DNA from 4 places in the Cronobacter condimenti 1330 genome. Region 2 is predicted to be linked to each of the others. Evidence: predicted binding sites of a transcription regulator. Region 2 holds the regulator's gene; each other region holds the start of a gene.
What was found. Region 2 encodes PhoB, which activates phosphate uptake and scavenging genes when phosphate is short. Its sites were predicted from a motif close to CTGTCATAAAACTGNCNNAT; they were not measured.
Positions count from the first base shown of each region.

Region 1: a site for PhoB is predicted at 2,535-2,554, ahead of kdgR (DNA-binding transcriptional regulator KdgR). Genes of this name have one in related genera too.
Region 3: a site for PhoB is predicted at 2,143-2,162, ahead of glpT (glycerol-3-phosphate transporter). Genes of this name have one in related genera too.
Region 4: a site for PhoB is predicted at 1,874-1,893, ahead of AFK62_RS09325 (esterase-like activity of phytase family protein). Genes of this name have one in related genera too.

Region 1 is NZ_CP012264.1:2,513,912-2,518,123, forward strand. It holds gene AFK62_RS11410 (MBL fold metallo-hydrolase) at 1-677, opposite strand, end outside; gene AFK62_RS11415 (YebO family protein) at 698-985, opposite strand; gene mgrB (PhoP/PhoQ regulator MgrB) at 1,055-1,198, opposite strand; gene AFK62_RS11425 (YobH family protein) at 1,357-1,596, shown strand; gene kdgR (DNA-binding transcriptional regulator KdgR) at 1,652-2,443, opposite strand; gene htpX (protease HtpX) at 2,704-3,585, opposite strand; gene prc (carboxy terminal-processing peptidase) at 3,782-4,212, opposite strand, start outside.
Region 2 is NZ_CP012264.1:1,069,619-1,073,830, forward strand. It holds gene sbcC (exonuclease subunit SbcC) at 1-49, opposite strand, end outside; gene sbcD (exonuclease subunit SbcD) at 46-1,260, opposite strand; gene phoB (phosphate response regulator transcription factor PhoB) at 1,459-2,148, shown strand; gene phoR (phosphate regulon sensor histidine kinase PhoR) at 2,171-3,484, shown strand; gene brnQ (branched-chain amino acid transporter carrier protein BrnQ) at 3,882-4,212, shown strand, end outside.
Region 3 is NZ_CP012264.1:2,918,396-2,922,607, reverse strand. It holds gene AFK62_RS13280 (YfaZ family outer membrane protein) at 94-636, shown strand; gene AFK62_RS13275 (nicotinamide mononucleotide deamidase-related protein YfaY) at 730-1,926, shown strand; gene glpT (glycerol-3-phosphate transporter) at 2,272-3,624, shown strand; gene glpQ (glycerophosphodiester phosphodiesterase) at 3,634-4,212, shown strand, end outside.
Region 4 is NZ_CP012264.1:2,029,972-2,034,183, forward strand. It holds gene AFK62_RS09310 (DMSO/selenate family reductase complex B subunit) at 1-160, shown strand, start outside; gene AFK62_RS09315 (dimethyl sulfoxide reductase anchor subunit family protein) at 153-989, shown strand; gene AFK62_RS09320 (4Fe-4S binding protein) at 989-1,837, shown strand; gene AFK62_RS09325 (esterase-like activity of phytase family protein) at 1,938-3,293, shown strand; gene AFK62_RS09330 (methyl-accepting chemotaxis protein) at 3,346-4,212, opposite strand, start outside.

The DNA.
Region 1 (4,212 bases), 1.4 Mb from region 2:
CTAAACCAGAAACGTTGAGTGGCGCTTTCAATGACCCAACCGCACCACAACGAACGGTTTCTGTCCCACAACGTGCGCATGCTCCAGTGCTGCGCAGGAACAGCGGTTATCTGAAACCCCTGCCATTCGCGGCTTTCCCACCAGTCTAGCTCGGTAACCTGGTTGATACCGCGCTTAATAAACCAGCGTTTCAGGTCCAGCGGCACAAAAAAAACCGCCTCCGGGAAGCGCCTTCGTAGACGACGGATCGTGTGGTTATCCAGATGATCGTAGTGATTGTGAGAAATCAGAACTGCGTCAATCGGGGGCAGGTCGGAAAGCGCCAGCGGCAGCGGGGTTTTACGCGCTGGGCCATAGAAACTGACGGGCGAGGCGCGGTTTGAGAATAGCGGATCGGTGAGTAAATAGCGCCCGTTGAGGCGAATCAGCAGCGTGGCGTGACCAAACCACCAGACGCCATCTTCATCGCCTTCAATCACTGCCGGTTGCCACCACTGCTGGATGAACGCCGCATATCCGCCGTCAGGCGGGCGCGGCAGTCCCTGGGCTTTACGTTCGTCCTGCCAGCGGCGCAAATCGCCGGGCTGGTGCCCGACCTCGTGTGTATTACAAAAGCCGTCAGGTCGGTGATGAGCTTTCGTGGGATCGTACCAGGGATTTTTCCAGACCATGCCCATCACCTCGCAGCCGTTGGTCGTTAACGTTCAGCCACCAGGTGAACAAAACCGCCATCGTCATCCTGAGTAGCGGCGGGCGTGGCGGCAGGCGCCTGCGCCTCCGGCTCATTCGCGTCACATAAGCGACGCAGCAGCACCGTTTGCCGTTTTTCCTGTTCAAGCAGCGCCTCCAGCAGTTCCACCTGCTGATTGGCGCGAACGCTTGCGCGGTTGATAAAGAACCAGGCCACCAGCGCCACAACGACGCCAACCAGAGAAATCGCCAGAGTGGCGATATTTAATGTACCAGAATTTGCAATATCGTTCATGCTACCACCTCAAGGAAACGCGTTATCTTACCACCGCAGCGGCGTAAGAACATCGTTTGCCTGATAGCGTTACCAGGGAATGAACTTATTGATGGTACAAATGCCGCTGAAAAATTGAACGTCCTGATCACACATTACGTTGATCATCTGCGCCCATAACAGTAAACAGGCCACCAGCACGGCCAGCAAAATAGCCCATCTCAATTTTTTCACTACATTCTCCGTTACGGCATTAACGGAGCCAACTTAACACGGAAACCTTAAACCAAATATCACTGTAACGTTAAGTCACGTAATACGGAATCCTCCCCTTGCGACGCAGCGGCAGGCGCGGCACGCTGTTCGCCTCAACGTTAACAAACGGAGCCGTAATGCGTTATTTGATTCGTGTCGCCGCGCTGTTAGTCGTGGCCTGGGTTGCGCTGCTTTTCAGCGGCTATGGAGTGTTGATTGGCAGTCATGAGAACGCGGCCGGCTTAGGGTTGCAGTGCCGCTACCTGACAGCAAGACAAGTGGTAAACGCGCAGTTTATCCATTCCGATAGCGGGCTTGTGGGCATCACCGCATGCCCCGTATTGCGTAAAAGCGAGACGGTCGTCGATAACGGCTAAAACGTGACGCAATAAAAAGCCGCAGACCCGCTGCGGCTTTTTATTTTGCGCGTCCTCAGAACGGATAATTGTTGTAACCCATCTGTTCAGAGATTTTACGCGCCGCTGTATGCAGGATTTCCACATACTCGTGCAGACGCTCTTCAGAGAAACGCAGCGTCGGGAAAGAGATACTTAAGCCCGCAATCACCACACCGAAACGGTCGAAAACCGGCACCGCGATGCAGCGCAGCCCTTCTTCCTGCTCTTCGTTATCTTCGCCATAGCCATGTTCACGCACCAGATCGAGAACCGGCAACAGTTCATCAGTCGACATAATGGTGCGATCGGTACTGCGCTTATACTCCACGCCTTCCAGAATCTGACGCACTTCGTCATGGTCGCGCCAGGCCAGCAGCACTTTACCGATGGCGGTACTGTATAGCGGGTTACGGCGCCCGATACGTGAGTACATGCGCAGGTTATACATGGAGTCGATTTTATGGATGTAGACAATGCTGTCTTCATCGAGCGCGCCCAGGTGAATGGTTTCTTTGGTCAGACGCGACAGCTCGCGCATCTGAATATCCGCGCTGCGGATAAGGTCAACATTTTGTAACGCGCGAGCCCCAAGCTCAAACAGCTTGAGCGTCAGAGAGTATTTTTCAGACTCTCCTTCCTGAGCGACATAACCCAGTGACTTCATGGTCTGCAAAAAGCGGTAAACGGTGCTTTTTGACATCATGACGCGCTGCGACAATTCGGTGATACCAATTTCCCGCTCTTCACCCAACGCCTGCAAAATACCAAAGACCTTGAGCACCGAAGAAACGGAGTCAGGCTGTTTATCTAATTCTGCGATTGCCATTGATCACCTCGATCGCATTTGTTTTATAAAAATCAGAACTGGTTTTTATTATAAATTCGGGGAGGCGGCACCGCAATGTATCTATTGCGGATGGTCGTAAATCTGCGACATTAAGCCCGATTATTCACGAAGGATATATCTCAACCGCGCCTGCCGCGGTGTTCTCAGCGTCTGCTGGTTAAAAAGGCGCCGCAGCGGCGAGGCGTGAGGCATAAAAAAAGCGCGCCTACAGGCACGCTTTTTATTAGGGTTATGCGCAATTATTTCAGATATTCGCCGCTGCGCAGCGCTTCAATACGCTTATCCAGCGGCGGGTGCGTCATGAAGAGTTCGCTTAATGATTTTGATTTACCGTTAATGCAGAACGCCATCATGCTGCTCGCTTCCTGCGGCTCATAGCTGGTTTTAAGACGCTGCAGTGCCGCAATCATTTTCTCGCGGCCCACCAGTTTTGCAGAGCCAGCGTCGGCGTGGAATTCACGGTAGCGGGAGAACCACATCGTGATAATGCTCGCGAGAATACCAAACACCAGCTCCAGCACCGTTGCCACCGCGAAATAGATAAGCGGATTGCCGTTGCTCTCTTCGCCTTCATCACGGTTGCCGCCAAGGAAACCAGCCGCCACCTGCGCGATAATGCGCGAAATGAAAATAACAAAGGTGTTCACCACCCCCTGAATCAGGGTCATCGTCACCATGTCACCATTAGCGATATGGCTAATTTCGTGAGCGATAACCGCTTCCGCTTCATCACGGCTCATGTTTTGCAGCAATCCAGTACTTACTGCCACCAACGAAGCGTCGCGGCGTGCGCCGGTCGCAAACGCGTTAATGTCAGGTGCGTGATATATCGCGACCTGCGGCATCGCGATGCCCGCCTGGCGCGACTGCTGTGCCACGGTATCCATCAGCCAGCGTTCCGTTTCGTTACGCGGGGCTTCGATAACTTCACAGCCTACCGATTTCAGCGCCATCCATTTGGACATCAGCAGCGAAACGATCGAGCCGCCGAAACCAAACAGCAGCGCCATGATCAGAAGGCCTGTCACGCTGCTTGACTGGATCCCTGTCAGGCTGAGCACCAGACCGAACACCATCATGACGGCCAGGTTAGTCAACAGGAAAAGCGCAATTCGCATCATAATTTTCTTTTTACCTCGGTTTAACAATACGCCTTATGCGATTACACACATCGTAGGGGCGCGCGCGCCGTTTTCAAGCGTCAAAGGCTGGCAAGTCTCTAAAAATACGAAACTTTACATTTTGTAGCATTTCGCTGACGGGGGTTTAACAGGGCCCTAAAAAAACCGGCGCATTTGAGTGCGCCGGTCAGGAGGATTACTTCGAAGAAGCGGCGGGTTGCGCCGTTTTATCACTGGTCATATGCGCAAGGTCGAGCGCGATATGTACCGTTTCATCAAGATACGGATCGGGTTCCTGATAATCTTTTGGCAGATCCTCAAGCTTCGCCAGTGGCGGTTTCCCGGCCCGTTTCAGACGGTCATTAATGCGCGCCAGACGGGTTGCATCATCTTCGTGGTTCTCTTTTTCACGCTGAGCCAGATTGAGCGACACGATATTGCGCTTATCTTTCATCGCGTTAAAACGAGCAATGTCTTTGATGATGTACTGGAACTCCGGATCTTTCGCAATGCGATCGTTATGCTCTTTCAGCAATTCCGGCCCCATCGGTTTCAGATCGCCCGATTTTTCGTATGTCGCGGCGTTAATGCTATCCCACGGCAATGCATTATCTTCGAATTTCTCGC
Region 2 (4,212 bases):
CGCCCTTGAGGGAGTTCAGGTTTTTCAGGCGCAAGGTTAAGATTTTCATGCCTCGTCCTCCTCGTGCAGGCTCTCCAGCGTGCGGGCGAAGAGCGTGCGCAGCTGCGCTTTTTCAGGCTCCTCCAGCGTTTCGAGCTCAAGCCGGCGTTCAAATACCTCTTCCACACCAAGCTCGCTGAGCGTCTCTGTGCTGAGCGTGCCGAGCGCGCGCTCGCGCATTTCACGGCTGCGGCGCAGCAGTACCACTTCCACCGGCAGGCTTTCGGTGAGCTGGCTTATCTCGCGGTGCATATCGTGAAGGAACTCGCCGGTGTCGATTTCGATATCGAGCCAGACTTTGGGGGCATCGGGCGCGTCACGCCACTGTTCAAGCTGCGCGGTGATGGACGCAAGGCTGCCTTTTAAGACCGCCAGCGGCTGGCTGACCGGCACCTGTAAGGTTGTCACCTCGCGCAGTTTGCCGTCAGCGAAGTCTACCAGGTAGACGCTTTTCTCTTTACCGGTTTCATCAAAACTCAGCGCGATGGGCGAGCCGCTGTAACGGATATGCTCGCAGCCCGCGACTTTCTGGGCTCGGTGGATGTGTCCCAGCGCGATGTAATCGGCGGGCGGAAAGCAGTCCGCCGGGAAGGCGTCGAGCGTGCCTATATAGATGTCGCGCACCGCGTCACTTTTGGTCACGCCTACCGTGGTAAGATGCCCGGTCGCGATAATCGGCAGGCGGCGGTCGCCGCGAAGCGCGCAGGCCGCGTCATAGCAGGCCTGGTAATGCTGGCTGATGGCCTCCAGCAACTGCTGCTGTTTTTCGCGTCCCGACTGACCGCCCAGGCTTCGCAGTACGTCGCGCGGGCGCAGAAAGGGAATAGGGCAAAGCACCGCGCCCGGCTCGCCGTCCCGGCGGTATAACAAGGTGGCCTGGGTTTCGGGCGTAAGCTGCGCGCTGGCTATCACCTGGGTGTTAAGGCAGGCGAGCAGCTCGCGAGATTCGTTGAGTGTCGCGACGGAATCGTGGTTGCCGCCCAGCACAATCAGCGGGCATTCCGCGCCCTGAAGACGCACCACAAAGCGATTATAGAGCTCGCGCGCGTAGCTTGGCGGCGCGCCGGTATCAAAGATGTCGCCCGCAACGATAATCGCGTCGACCTGATGCGCAATGGCCGTTTCCAGGAGCCAGTCGAGAAAAGCTTCATGCTCGGCGGCGCGGCTTTTGGCATAAAAATTTTGACCAAGATGCCAGTCTGAGGTATGCAGAATACGCATGTGATGCCCTGTGGCGTAAAAGCGAGAAGGGGATTATAAACATCCGGTACGGCGGGTGTCCTGTTTCGTCGCGTCGCGCACGTTTTCTGCGTACGCTGACAGGTCATCTTACGGTCATCTTTTTCATAAATCTGTCATAAATCTGACGCATAATGGCGCCGCATTACATTCTGTTTACTTTATTTAACAGGGCTAATCATGGCGAGACGTATTCTGGTCGTTGAAGATGAAGCACCTATCCGCGAGATGGTGTGTTTTGTGCTGGAACAAAATGGCTTCCAGCCGGTGGAAGCGGAAGATTATGACAGTGCGGTGAATCAACTCAATGAGCCCTGGCCCGATCTGATTTTGCTGGACTGGATGCTGCCCGGCGGATCGGGGATCCAGTTTATTAAACATATCAAACGCGAAGCGCTGACCCGCGAAATCCCGGTTGTCATGTTGACCGCACGGGGTGAGGAAGAAGATCGTGTGCGTGGCCTTGAAACGGGCGCTGATGATTACATTACTAAACCGTTTTCCCCAAAAGAGCTGGTGGCGCGTATTAAAGCTGTCATGCGTCGTATCTCGCCGATGGCTGTAGATGAAGTCATTGAAATGCAGGGCCTAAGCCTTGACCCGTCATCGCACCGCGTGATGACCGGCGAAAATCCTCTCGATATGGGCCCCACCGAATTCAAACTGTTACACTTCTTTATGACGCACCCGGAGCGCGTGTATAGCCGTGAACAGCTGCTCAATCACGTCTGGGGCACCAATGTGTATGTGGAAGATCGCACCGTGGATGTGCATATCCGCCGCCTGCGTAAGGCGCTGGAGCTGAGTGGTCATGACAGAATGGTTCAAACGGTGCGCGGTACGGGTTATCGGTTCTCAACCCGTTTTTAAACCCAAAACAGGAGTGTGACGCGTGCTGGAAAGGCTGTCATGGAAAAGACTGGTGCTGGAGCTGTTGCTTTGTTGTATTCCGGCGCTGGTACTCGGGGCGATATTCGGCTATCTGGCATGGTTTTTACTGGCGGCGGTGACCGGATTGCTTATCTGGCATTTCTGGAATCTGCTGCGGCTTTCCTGGTGGCTTTGGGTGGATCGCAGTATGACGCCGCCGCCAGGTAGCGGAAGCTGGGAGCCACTGCTCTACGGTCTTCACCAGATGCAGTTGCGCAATAAAAAGCGCCGTCGGGAACTTGGTAATTTAATTAAACGCTTTCGCAGCGGCGCGGAATCGCTGCCGGATGCCGTGGTGCTGACCACGGAAGAGGGCGCCATCTTCTGGTGTAACGGCCTTGCGCAACAGTTGCTCGGCCTGCGCTGGCCTGATGACAACGGTCAGAATATCTTAAACCTCCTGCGTTACCCGGAATTCACCCGTTATTTGCGCGGTCAGGAATTTAACCGCCCTCTGCACCTGGTGCTTAATAATGGGCGTCATCTGGAATTTCGCGTCATGCCTTACAGCGAAGAACAATTGCTGATGGTCGCGCGTGACATCACGCAGATGCACCAGCTCGAAGGGGCGCGGCGCAACTTTTTCGCAAACGTCAGCCATGAATTGCGCACGCCATTGACGGTGTTACAGGGCTATCTGGAGATGATGCATGAGCAGACGCTCGAAGGGGCGCTGCGTGAAAAAGCGCTGCATACCATGCGCGAGCAAACCTACCGGATGGAAGGGCTGGTAAAACAGTTACTGACGCTCTCGAAAATCGAGGCGGCGCCCGCGATGCAGCTTAATGAAACCATCGACGTGCCGATGATGCTGCGGGTGGTGGAGCGTGAAGCGCAGACGCTGAGCCAGCAAAAACAGACTTTCACCTTTGACGTCGATCCGGCGCTAAAAGTGCTCGGCAATGAAGAGCAGTTGCGCAGCGCGATTTCAAACCTCGTGTATAACGCCGTGAACCATACGCCTGCGGGTACGCACATCACGGTGCGCTGGGAACATGTGCCGGGCGGCGCGCGTTTTAGCGTGGCGGATACCGGGCCGGGCATCGCCGCGGAGCATATTCCGCGTCTGACTGAGCGCTTCTACCGGGTGGATAAAGCGCGTTCGCGACAGACCGGCGGCAGCGGGCTTGGTCTGGCGATTGTGAAGCATGCGCTGACGCATCACGATGCGCGTCTGGAGATAGAAAGCGAACCGGGCCGGGGCACGACCTTTTCGTTTGTTCTGCCGGAACGGTTAATCGCGCCCACGACCGCCAGAGCGCTTTCTGTGGTTTAAGCTGTAACGTCAACTTTCCAGGGCCAGCCATAAGCTGGCCTTATTTGTTTTTAATAGGGTATTCAGCGCTTTTTCCTCAATTGGTGCTTTTTTGCTCGCGCGAATCGCCGGAGGTTTTTTAAGAAATTAGATTTAATCACTGCCTTTAAACTTAGATCTGGCATAAAGGTCTGGTTTCAGGATCCCGTCTTGCCTTTAAACGTTATAAGCGTTTAAATTGCGCCCCTGCTATTGCCAGACCGACTGTTTTTGCGCGGTAAACCGAAAAACAATTCTTCGCCAGCGTAATCGGGAAGCATATCCCGCTGTCAGGCTCTGAAATGGCCGTGTTTTCGTCAGGTGACTGGCGGTAAAAAATTATTCAATTTCAACACCACATCCACAGGCAGTAAATCTTATGACCCATCAGTTAAAATCGCGCGACATTATCGCACTGGGGTTTATGACCTTTGCGTTATTCGTTGGCGCGGGCAATATCATTTTCCCACCCATGGTTGGTTTGCAGGCCGGTCCACATGTCTGGACGGCGGCGATCGGCTTTCTGATAACCGCCGTTGGTCTGCCTGTGCTTACCGTGGTGGCGCTGGCGAAAGTCGGCGGCGGCGTAGATAGCCTGAGCCACCCAATTGGCCGCGTGGCAGGTATTCTGCTGGCGACCGTCTGCTATCTGGCCGTTGGCCCGCTGTTTGCCACACCGCGTACCGCCACCGTGTCATTCGAAGTCGGTA
Region 3 (4,212 bases), 1.8 Mb from region 2:
CACAGACGGCCCCGCATTGATTGCATGCGGGATACGGGTACAATGCCGCGTTGCATTTACAGGGTCCTTTTTCTTTTTTTTGAGACACATGGAATGAAAAATACTATTCGTTTAGCAATCGCTGGCTTGTTGCTGGCGGCCACGCAGGCAGGCGCCGTGAGCGTCAATGGCTCCGTGGGCGAGCATTACACTAATCTGGGCGCAGGTTTCGGCACCGAAAGCAGCGGCCTGCAGCTGACCGGCAACTGGGCACATAATGACGATCACGGGGATATCGTGGGCGTTGGCCTGGGCTTCAACATGCCGCTTGGGCCGTTTATGGTCACGCCGGGCGTGAAAGCTATCTATCTGAACCCGAACGAGGGCAGTGAAGGTTACGCGGCGGCGGTTGGCGGCGGCGTGCGCTGGGATATCGGGCAGCGCGTCTCGCTGTTTGGCGACTACTACTACTCGCCGGATTCGCTCTCCAGCGGCGTGAACGACTACCAGGAAGCCAGCGCGGGCGCACGTTTCTCTCTGTTCCGTCCGCTTAGCGTGGAAGCCGGTTACCGTTATATCAATATGACCGGTAAAGATGGCGATCGCGACAGCAAAGTGGCCGATGGCCCGTACCTTGGCGTGAGCGCAGGGTTCTGATTTTCCGGGCGCAGTTATCCGCTGCGCCTGTTTTTTTCCTCCTTCCTTTCTCTGCGCGCTATAGTAAAGCCGTTCCTTCATGCGGAGAAAATAATGCTACAGACAGAAATGCTCTCGACCGGCGATGAAGTGCTGCATGGTCAGATTGTCGATACCAACGCCGCCTGGCTTGCCGAGCTCTTTTTTAATCAGGGATTGCCGTTAACCCGCCGCAACACCGTGGGCGACAGCCTGGATTCACTGGTAGCGGCGCTGACCGAGCGCAGTCAGCACGCCGATATTCTTATTGTTAATGGCGGTCTGGGGCCGACGAGCGACGATCTAAGCGCTGAAGCGGCAGCCCGCGCGGCCGGTGTGGCGCTGGAGCTGCATGAGGGCTGGCTTGCACAAATGGAGCGTTTTTTTGCTGAGCGCGGGCGGGTGATGGCCCCGAGCAACCGCAAGCAGGCGTTGTTGCCGGCAGGCAGCGAGATGATAGACAACCCGGTGGGTACCGCCTGCGGTTTTGCCATCACGCTCAATCGCTGTCTGATTTTCTTCACGCCTGGCGTGCCGTTCGAATTTAAGCGAATGGTCGAGCATGAGATCCTGCCGCGCCTGCGTGCGCGATTTACCATTCCGGAGCCGCCGCTCTGCCTGCGTCTGACCACGTTCGGGCGTTCAGAAAGCGATCTTGCGGCACAGCTGGATACGCTGACCCTGCCGCCGGATGTAGTCATGGGCTACCGCTCCTCGACGCCGATTATTGAACTTAAGCTAACGGGCCCGGCCGCGCGGCGCGAGGAGATGGAAGCGTTGTGGCCGGCAGTGCGTGAGGTGGCGGGGGACAGCCTGATTTTTGAAGGCACCGAAACCCTGCCATTCCAGATTGCCCGTTGCCTGCGTGAGCAACAGCTCAGTATCACGCTCAGCGAGCAGTTCACCGCCGGGCTGCTGGCGCTACAGCTTTCGGGGGCGGAAGCGCCGCTGCTCGCAAGCGAAGTGCTGCCGGCGCAGGTGGAGACGCTTGCCCAGACCGCCCACTGGAATGTGGATCGCCGCAGCCGCCATCTCGCCGATCTGGCGCTCAGCATCGCAAGTTTCGAAGATGACGAGATAAATATTGCGCTGACCACGCCGCAGGGCACTCAGGCCGTGCGCCTGCGCGTTAACGCCAGCCGCTACGCGCTGCGCATCCGTCAGGAGATTTGCGCGATGATGGCGCTTACGCTGGTGCGCCGCTGGTTAAACGGCCAGGACGTGACGGCAAGCCAGGGCTGGGTGCAGGTCGTCGATACACTTACGGTATAACACTCATCGGGGCGTCAGCGGCTCAGGCCGGCGTCCCGCTCTTTTCCCCTCCGTGGTTCCTTCATGTTCTTCTCTTAAACACAACGCGTCTGACGTCTTTTCCTTTTCTTCCTCTGCACAATGCGGGTGCACCATTCCCTGCTTTTTGGGCTTAAACGAAAGTAAACGCGCATAAAGCGAAAAATATAACGCGGCGTGATGCGCTTTTGTGTTCGGTTGTCATATTTCTGTAACAATTTGTGCGATGTTTCACAGCATAAATAATCCTTTTTGCCTACTATCACGCTCGCAAAGGAAACATAAGCAAAACGAATAAATCTACATCCAAATAAGCAGGAGACAGTGATGTTAAGTATTTTTAAACCCGCCCCGCATCGCGCAAGGCTGCCTGACGGCGAGATAGATCCGCTCTATCGTCGCCTGCGCTGGCAGATTTTTATGGGGATTTTCTTCGGCTATGCCGCTTACTATCTGGTGCGTAAAAACTTTGCCCTTGCGATGCCGTATCTGGTAGAGCAGGGGTTCTCTCGTGGCGATCTGGGCTTTGCGCTGTCCGGCATCTCCATTGCTTATGGTTTTTCAAAATTCATTATGGGCTCGGTCTCTGACCGCTCGAACCCGCGCGTTTTCCTCCCGGCGGGGCTGATCCTTGCTGCGGCAGTGATGCTGTTTATGGGCTTCGTACCCTGGGCGACGTCCAGCATTATGGTGATGTTCGTGCTGCTGTTCCTGTGCGGCTGGTTTCAGGGCATGGGATGGCCGCCGTGTGGGCGCACAATGGTGCACTGGTGGTCGCAGAAAGAGCGTGGCGGGATTGTGTCAGTATGGAACTGCGCCCATAACGTGGGCGGCGGCATTCCGCCGCTGCTGTTCCTGCTCGGTATGGCGTGGTTTAACGACTGGCATGCGGCACTCTATATGCCTGCGTTCGGGGCGATTCTGGTGGCGATTATCGCTTTCGCGCTGATGCGCGACACGCCGCAGTCCTGCGGTTTGCCACCGATTGAAGAGTATAAAAACGACTACCCGGACGACTACAGCGACAAGCACGAAGAAGAACTGACCGCGAAGCAAATTTTTATGCAGTACGTGCTGCCAAACAAGCTGCTGTGGTACATCGCTATCGCTAACGTCTTTGTCTACCTGCTGCGCTACGGCATTCTCGACTGGTCACCGACCTATTTAAAAGAGGTGAAGCATTTCGCGCTGGATAAATCCTCGTGGGCGTATTTCTTCTATGAATATGCAGGTATCCCCGGCACGCTGATCTGCGGCTGGATGTCGGACAAAGTCTTTCGCGGTAACCGCGGCGCCACCGGTGTGTTTTTCATGACGCTGGTGACGATAGCCACAGTTGTTTACTGGCTCAATCCGCCGGGCAACCCTAATGTCGATATGGCCTGCATGATTATTATCGGCTTCCTGATTTACGGCCCGGTGATGTTAATCGGCCTGCACGCGCTGGAGCTGGCGCCGAAAAAAGCGGCAGGCACCGCAGCCGGCTTTACCGGTCTGTTCGGTTATCTTGGTGGCTCTGTCGCAGCGAGCGCTATCGTCGGATATACCGTCGATTTCTTCGGCTGGGATGGCGGCTTTATGGTGATGATTGGTGGCAGCATCCTGGCGGTCTTGCTGCTGATTATCGTGATGGTTGGCGAGCATAAACACCACCATGAAACGCAGGCGAAACGCGGATAAGGAGCACCGATGAAACTGAAAATGACGCTGGCGGCGCTGGCGATTAGTGTGATGTCGGCAAATGCGCTGGCGGCAGATAAGCTGGTGATTGCGCATCGCGGCGCCAGCGGCTATCTGCCAGAACATACGTTGCCGGCCAAAGCGATGGCCTATGCGCAGGGCGCCGATTACCTTGAGCAGGATCTGGTGATGACGAAGGATGACCAGCTCGTGGTGTTGCACGACCACTATCTGGACCGCGTGACCGACGTTGCCGACCGCTTCCCGGACCGGGCGCGCAAGGATGGCCGCTACTACGCGATCGATTTTACGCTCGCCGAGATTAAATCGCTGGCGTTTACCGAAGGCTTTGAGCTGGAAAACGGTAAAAAGGTGCAGACCTTTCCGGGGCGCTTCCCGATGGGCAAATCGGACTTTCGGGTGCATACCTTTGAGGAAGAGATAGAATTTGTGCAGGGGCTGAATCACTCAACGGGTAAAAATATCGGCATCTACCCGGAGATAAAAGCGCCGTGGTTCCATCATCAGGAAGGCAAGGACATCGCCGCAAAGACGCTGGAAACGCTGAAAAAATATGGCTATACCACC
Region 4 (4,212 bases), 960 kb from region 2:
TCCGCTCGGCGCTATCCAGTTCGGGCCGATTGCCGCGCTGCGTGCCCGTTACGGTACGTTGTGCGACGTCAAAGGCCTGCCGCCGTCGTCTGTCACCAAACCAAACCTGGTTATCAAACCGCATCAGGGCGCGCAGCAGGAGGAACAGCATGATGCATGAGTTTCCGTTAGTTCTTTTTACATTACTGATGCAGGGCGCGGTGGGGTTTACGCTGATGCTCTGCCTTACCGCCGGGCAACTGCCGCGCACCGGAAACGCCACGCTTGTGACGTTTCCGGCGGTATTGGGCACGGCACTGGCGGGCGGTCTTGGGTTACTCGCCTCGACGCTGCATCTGGGGTATCCGCTCAATGCATTTAATGCGCTGCGCCACCTTTCCAGTTCCTGGCTTAGCCGGGAAATTGCCCTCGCGGGTGTGTTTATGGCGCTGCTTGGCCTCGGCGTGCTGCTTACCATGACAAAGCGTCGCATGCCGTGGCCGCTGCTGTGGCTCGCCGCGCTGGCGGGCATGGCGGATATTGTCGCGATGGCCTCCATCTACTGCCATGCATCAGTGGCGACCTGGCAGCACGTTAACACCTGGGCGATGTTCTTAGGGTCGGTGGTGCTGATCGGCGCTGCGGTTATGCAACTGCGTCTCGCGTTACGGCCGACAGGTAATACCCAGGCGAACCTGAGGCTGGAGCGACGCCTGACGCTGCTGGCGCTGGCAATGGTACTCATCCGGCTGCTGATCCAGCCCGCGTATTATCACTTTCTGGCGCACGTGGCGGTGCCGGTAACGTTTCCACTGCCATCACTGGCCGCGTTTGACGCCAGTGCGGGGCTGCGGCTTATGGGCTGGTGCTGCTCGGTCGGCGGCGCGATGGTGCTCGTGCTGAATATGACGCGCACGCAGGGGCCGCGCGCGAGCCAGGTGGGGGGCAGTCTGCTGATACTGGCAGGCGAACTGCTGCTGCGTCTGGCGTTCTTCAGCATCGCGGCCTGATGGATCTGTTTGCAACCCTCGCGCCCGCACCACCCGGTGTGGGCGCACGCTGCGCCAGAAAACGCCTGCGCCGCAGCCGCTGCGATCGCTGCATCACGCGCTGCCCGACCGGCGCGCTGGCGCTTCACGACGGTGTGATTACACTTGCGCGTGATCGCTGCACAGGCTGCGGGATCTGCCTCTTCGCCTGTCCGGCAGACGCGCTGGAGCACCTTGCTCCGCTCACGCGGTTTTACCGCGATGGCGTGCTCTTCGGGCCTTTTACGTTGCCGGTCGCGGTGGAAGAACTGCTGCTCTGGCACGCGCATTACGCCATTCGCGCAATCGCGGTGGATCTGACGCACGACACCCACTGGCTACGCCCACTTGCCGAACTCAACCTGCTGCTGCGCCAGCGCGGCGAGCCTGGCTGGCAATGCATGGTGCCACCTGCGACGCCAGGTGAGATGAAACGCCGTTTATTAGCAATGCCGCGCGGGCGAGTACCGCACGATGTCACGTCACGCCGCGCGGCAGGCGCGTACGCTTTATCATTTGGCGTGACGCTGGATGCCGGACGGTGCCTTTTGTGCGGCGCCTGTGGGCATATTTGTCCTGAAGGAGTCATCCGGTTTAACGAGGGGACGCTCACGCTTGATCCGTCGCGCTGCCACGGCTGCGGCGACTGTGCGGCAGTCTGTCCGGTTGATGCCGTGTCGGTGGCGGCAGGCGAGACGTTTTCGGTTACTCGCCTCCGGTTTACGACCGCGCGCTGCGTCAGCTGTGGCGAACCCTGGCGTGCCTGGGCGGCGAGCGAGACGCGCTGCCCGCTTTGCAGGCGCCACGGCTTCGGTATGCGCGGCGGTTAAAACGATGACTCTCTGAATCCACAGGGGAAAACGGTGTTGTCATTAATCTGTCACGCGCGCGCCTTATAACAATGCCACCCCGACTCTGGATCTGAGAATGATGAAAATTAAACCCCTTGCGCTCCTTTTCGCCGCGTTTTTCCCGCTCTGTTCACAGGCTGCCGACCCGCAGGTGGAACGATATGTGGTCACGTTTCCGCATGAAGATCATGTGATTTATTCCGGCAACTACGCGAACGCCTTTCCCGAGGGCCTGCCGGTAGGCGTCGGCTCAGGCCTGCTTTTTTTGCGTAAAGAGGGAGATGCACTGATTTTCGCGACCGTCACCGATCGCGGCCCGAACGCCGACTCCCCGAAAATGGGCAAGCAGGAGTCGAAAATTTTCGCAAGCCCCGAATTCACGCCGCTGCTGATGACAATTCGCGTCACAAAAGACAAGGCGCAGGCCAGCGACCCGATGCCGCTTCATGACGCGCAGGGCAATATCAGCGGCCTGCCGCTGCCGGCCGGGCTTATCGGCTCAACCAACGAGCTTGCGCTGAACGACGCGCTGCAAACCCTGAAGAGCGACAAACGCGGGCTCGACACCGAAGGCATTACGCCAGACGGGAAAGGCGGCTACTGGCTCTGCGACGAATATGGCCCGTTTATCATTAATGTTGACGCAAACGGCGCGATTATCGCCAAACATGGGCCTCAGGCGGAAAAAGGCGAAGAAGGCGTGGCGGGCGGCTTGCCGAACATCCTCAAATGGCGTCAGCCTAACCGCGGTTTTGAAGGGCTGACCCGCATGCCGGATGGGCGCATTATCGCCGCGGTACAGAGCACGCTGGATATCGACGGTAAAACCAAAAACACGGCGCGCTTTACCCGGCTGGTGAGTTTTGACCCCACCACCGGCAAAACGGCCATGTACGGTTACCCGATTGACATTGATGTCTATAAAAAAGCGAAAGATGCGAAAATCGGCGATATCGTGGCGCTGGATGACCATCGCCTGCTGTTAATTGAGCAGGGCGGCGACAAAAATAAAACGATGCGCAACCGCGTCTATGTGGTGGATCTCAGCAACGCGACAGACCTCAGCGAGATGGATAACACCCAGCCGCCGGAGTTTGACGACGCCGAAAAACTCAACGCGCGTGGGGTGAAGCTTGCCAGTAAAACGCTGGCGGTGGATTTGCGCGCTGTCGGCTGGCAGCAGGAGAAGGCCGAAGGGCTGGCGCTTATCGATCCCCAAACCATCGCGGTCATCAACGACAACGATTTTGGTCTGCAGTCAGAGCTGCTGGATCCGCAGGGCGATAAAAAAGACATGGATGATTATAACGTGGACGGCAAAGGCCACCTGACCCTGGACGGCCAGCCGGTCGCGAGCAAAATTGGCATCAAACCGCTGGAAAAACCCGATTCGCAAAACGATCTGTGGGTAATCAAGCTCGATAAGCCGCTCTGAGCGTAATAAAAAAAGGGCAGGCCCGCGCCTGCCCTTACGCGTTTTATAACGGTTAGTTCAGTTTAAACACCGCGACAGCCTGGTTTAGCAGTTGCGACTGCTCTTTCAGGGAGTGTGCGGCGGCGGAAGCCTCTTCCACCAGCGCGGCGTTCTGCTGGGTCACTGAGTCCATCTGTGCGACGGCCTGGTTAATCTGCTCAATGCCGCGGCTCTGCTCGCCGGTGGAGAGCGCGATTTCAGACATCAGCTCAGACACCTGTTTAATCGAGCCGATGATGCGCTTCATGCTTTCGCCTGCACGCGCTACACGGTCGCTGCCGAGCATGACCTGCTCGCCGGACTGCTCGATAAGCTCTTTGATCTCTTTCGCGGCGACTGATGAGCGCTGCGCCAGGTTGCGCACTTCGCTTGCCACCACGGCGAAACCACGACCCTGTTCGCCCGCGCGCGCAGCTTCTACTGCGGCGTTCAACGCCAGGATGTTGGTCTGGAAGGCAATGTCTTCGATAATGCCAATAATGTTGTCGATTTTGCTGGAGCTGGATTCAATCTCCTGCATGGAAACGACCACTTCTTCGACAATCGCATTACCTTCCTGCGCGGCGCTGCGCATGGTGCCCGCAAGCTTGTTCGCCTCGGCGGTGTTTTCCGAGGTGTGCTTCACGGTTGAAGTCAGCTGTTCCATGCTGGCAGCCGTTTCACCAAGCGACGCGGCCTGCTCTTCGGTACGTGCGGAGAGGTCAGTGTTACCCGCAGCAATCTCTTCTGCGGCATGCGCCACGCTGTGGCTGGAGTCACGAACCTGGGCGATGATATTGACCAGCGACAAACGCATCTGCTCCAGCGAGCCGAGCATATCCCCAATCTCATCTTTCGAACCTGATTCCACCGGCGTGTGAAGCTCGCCTTCTGCCATTTG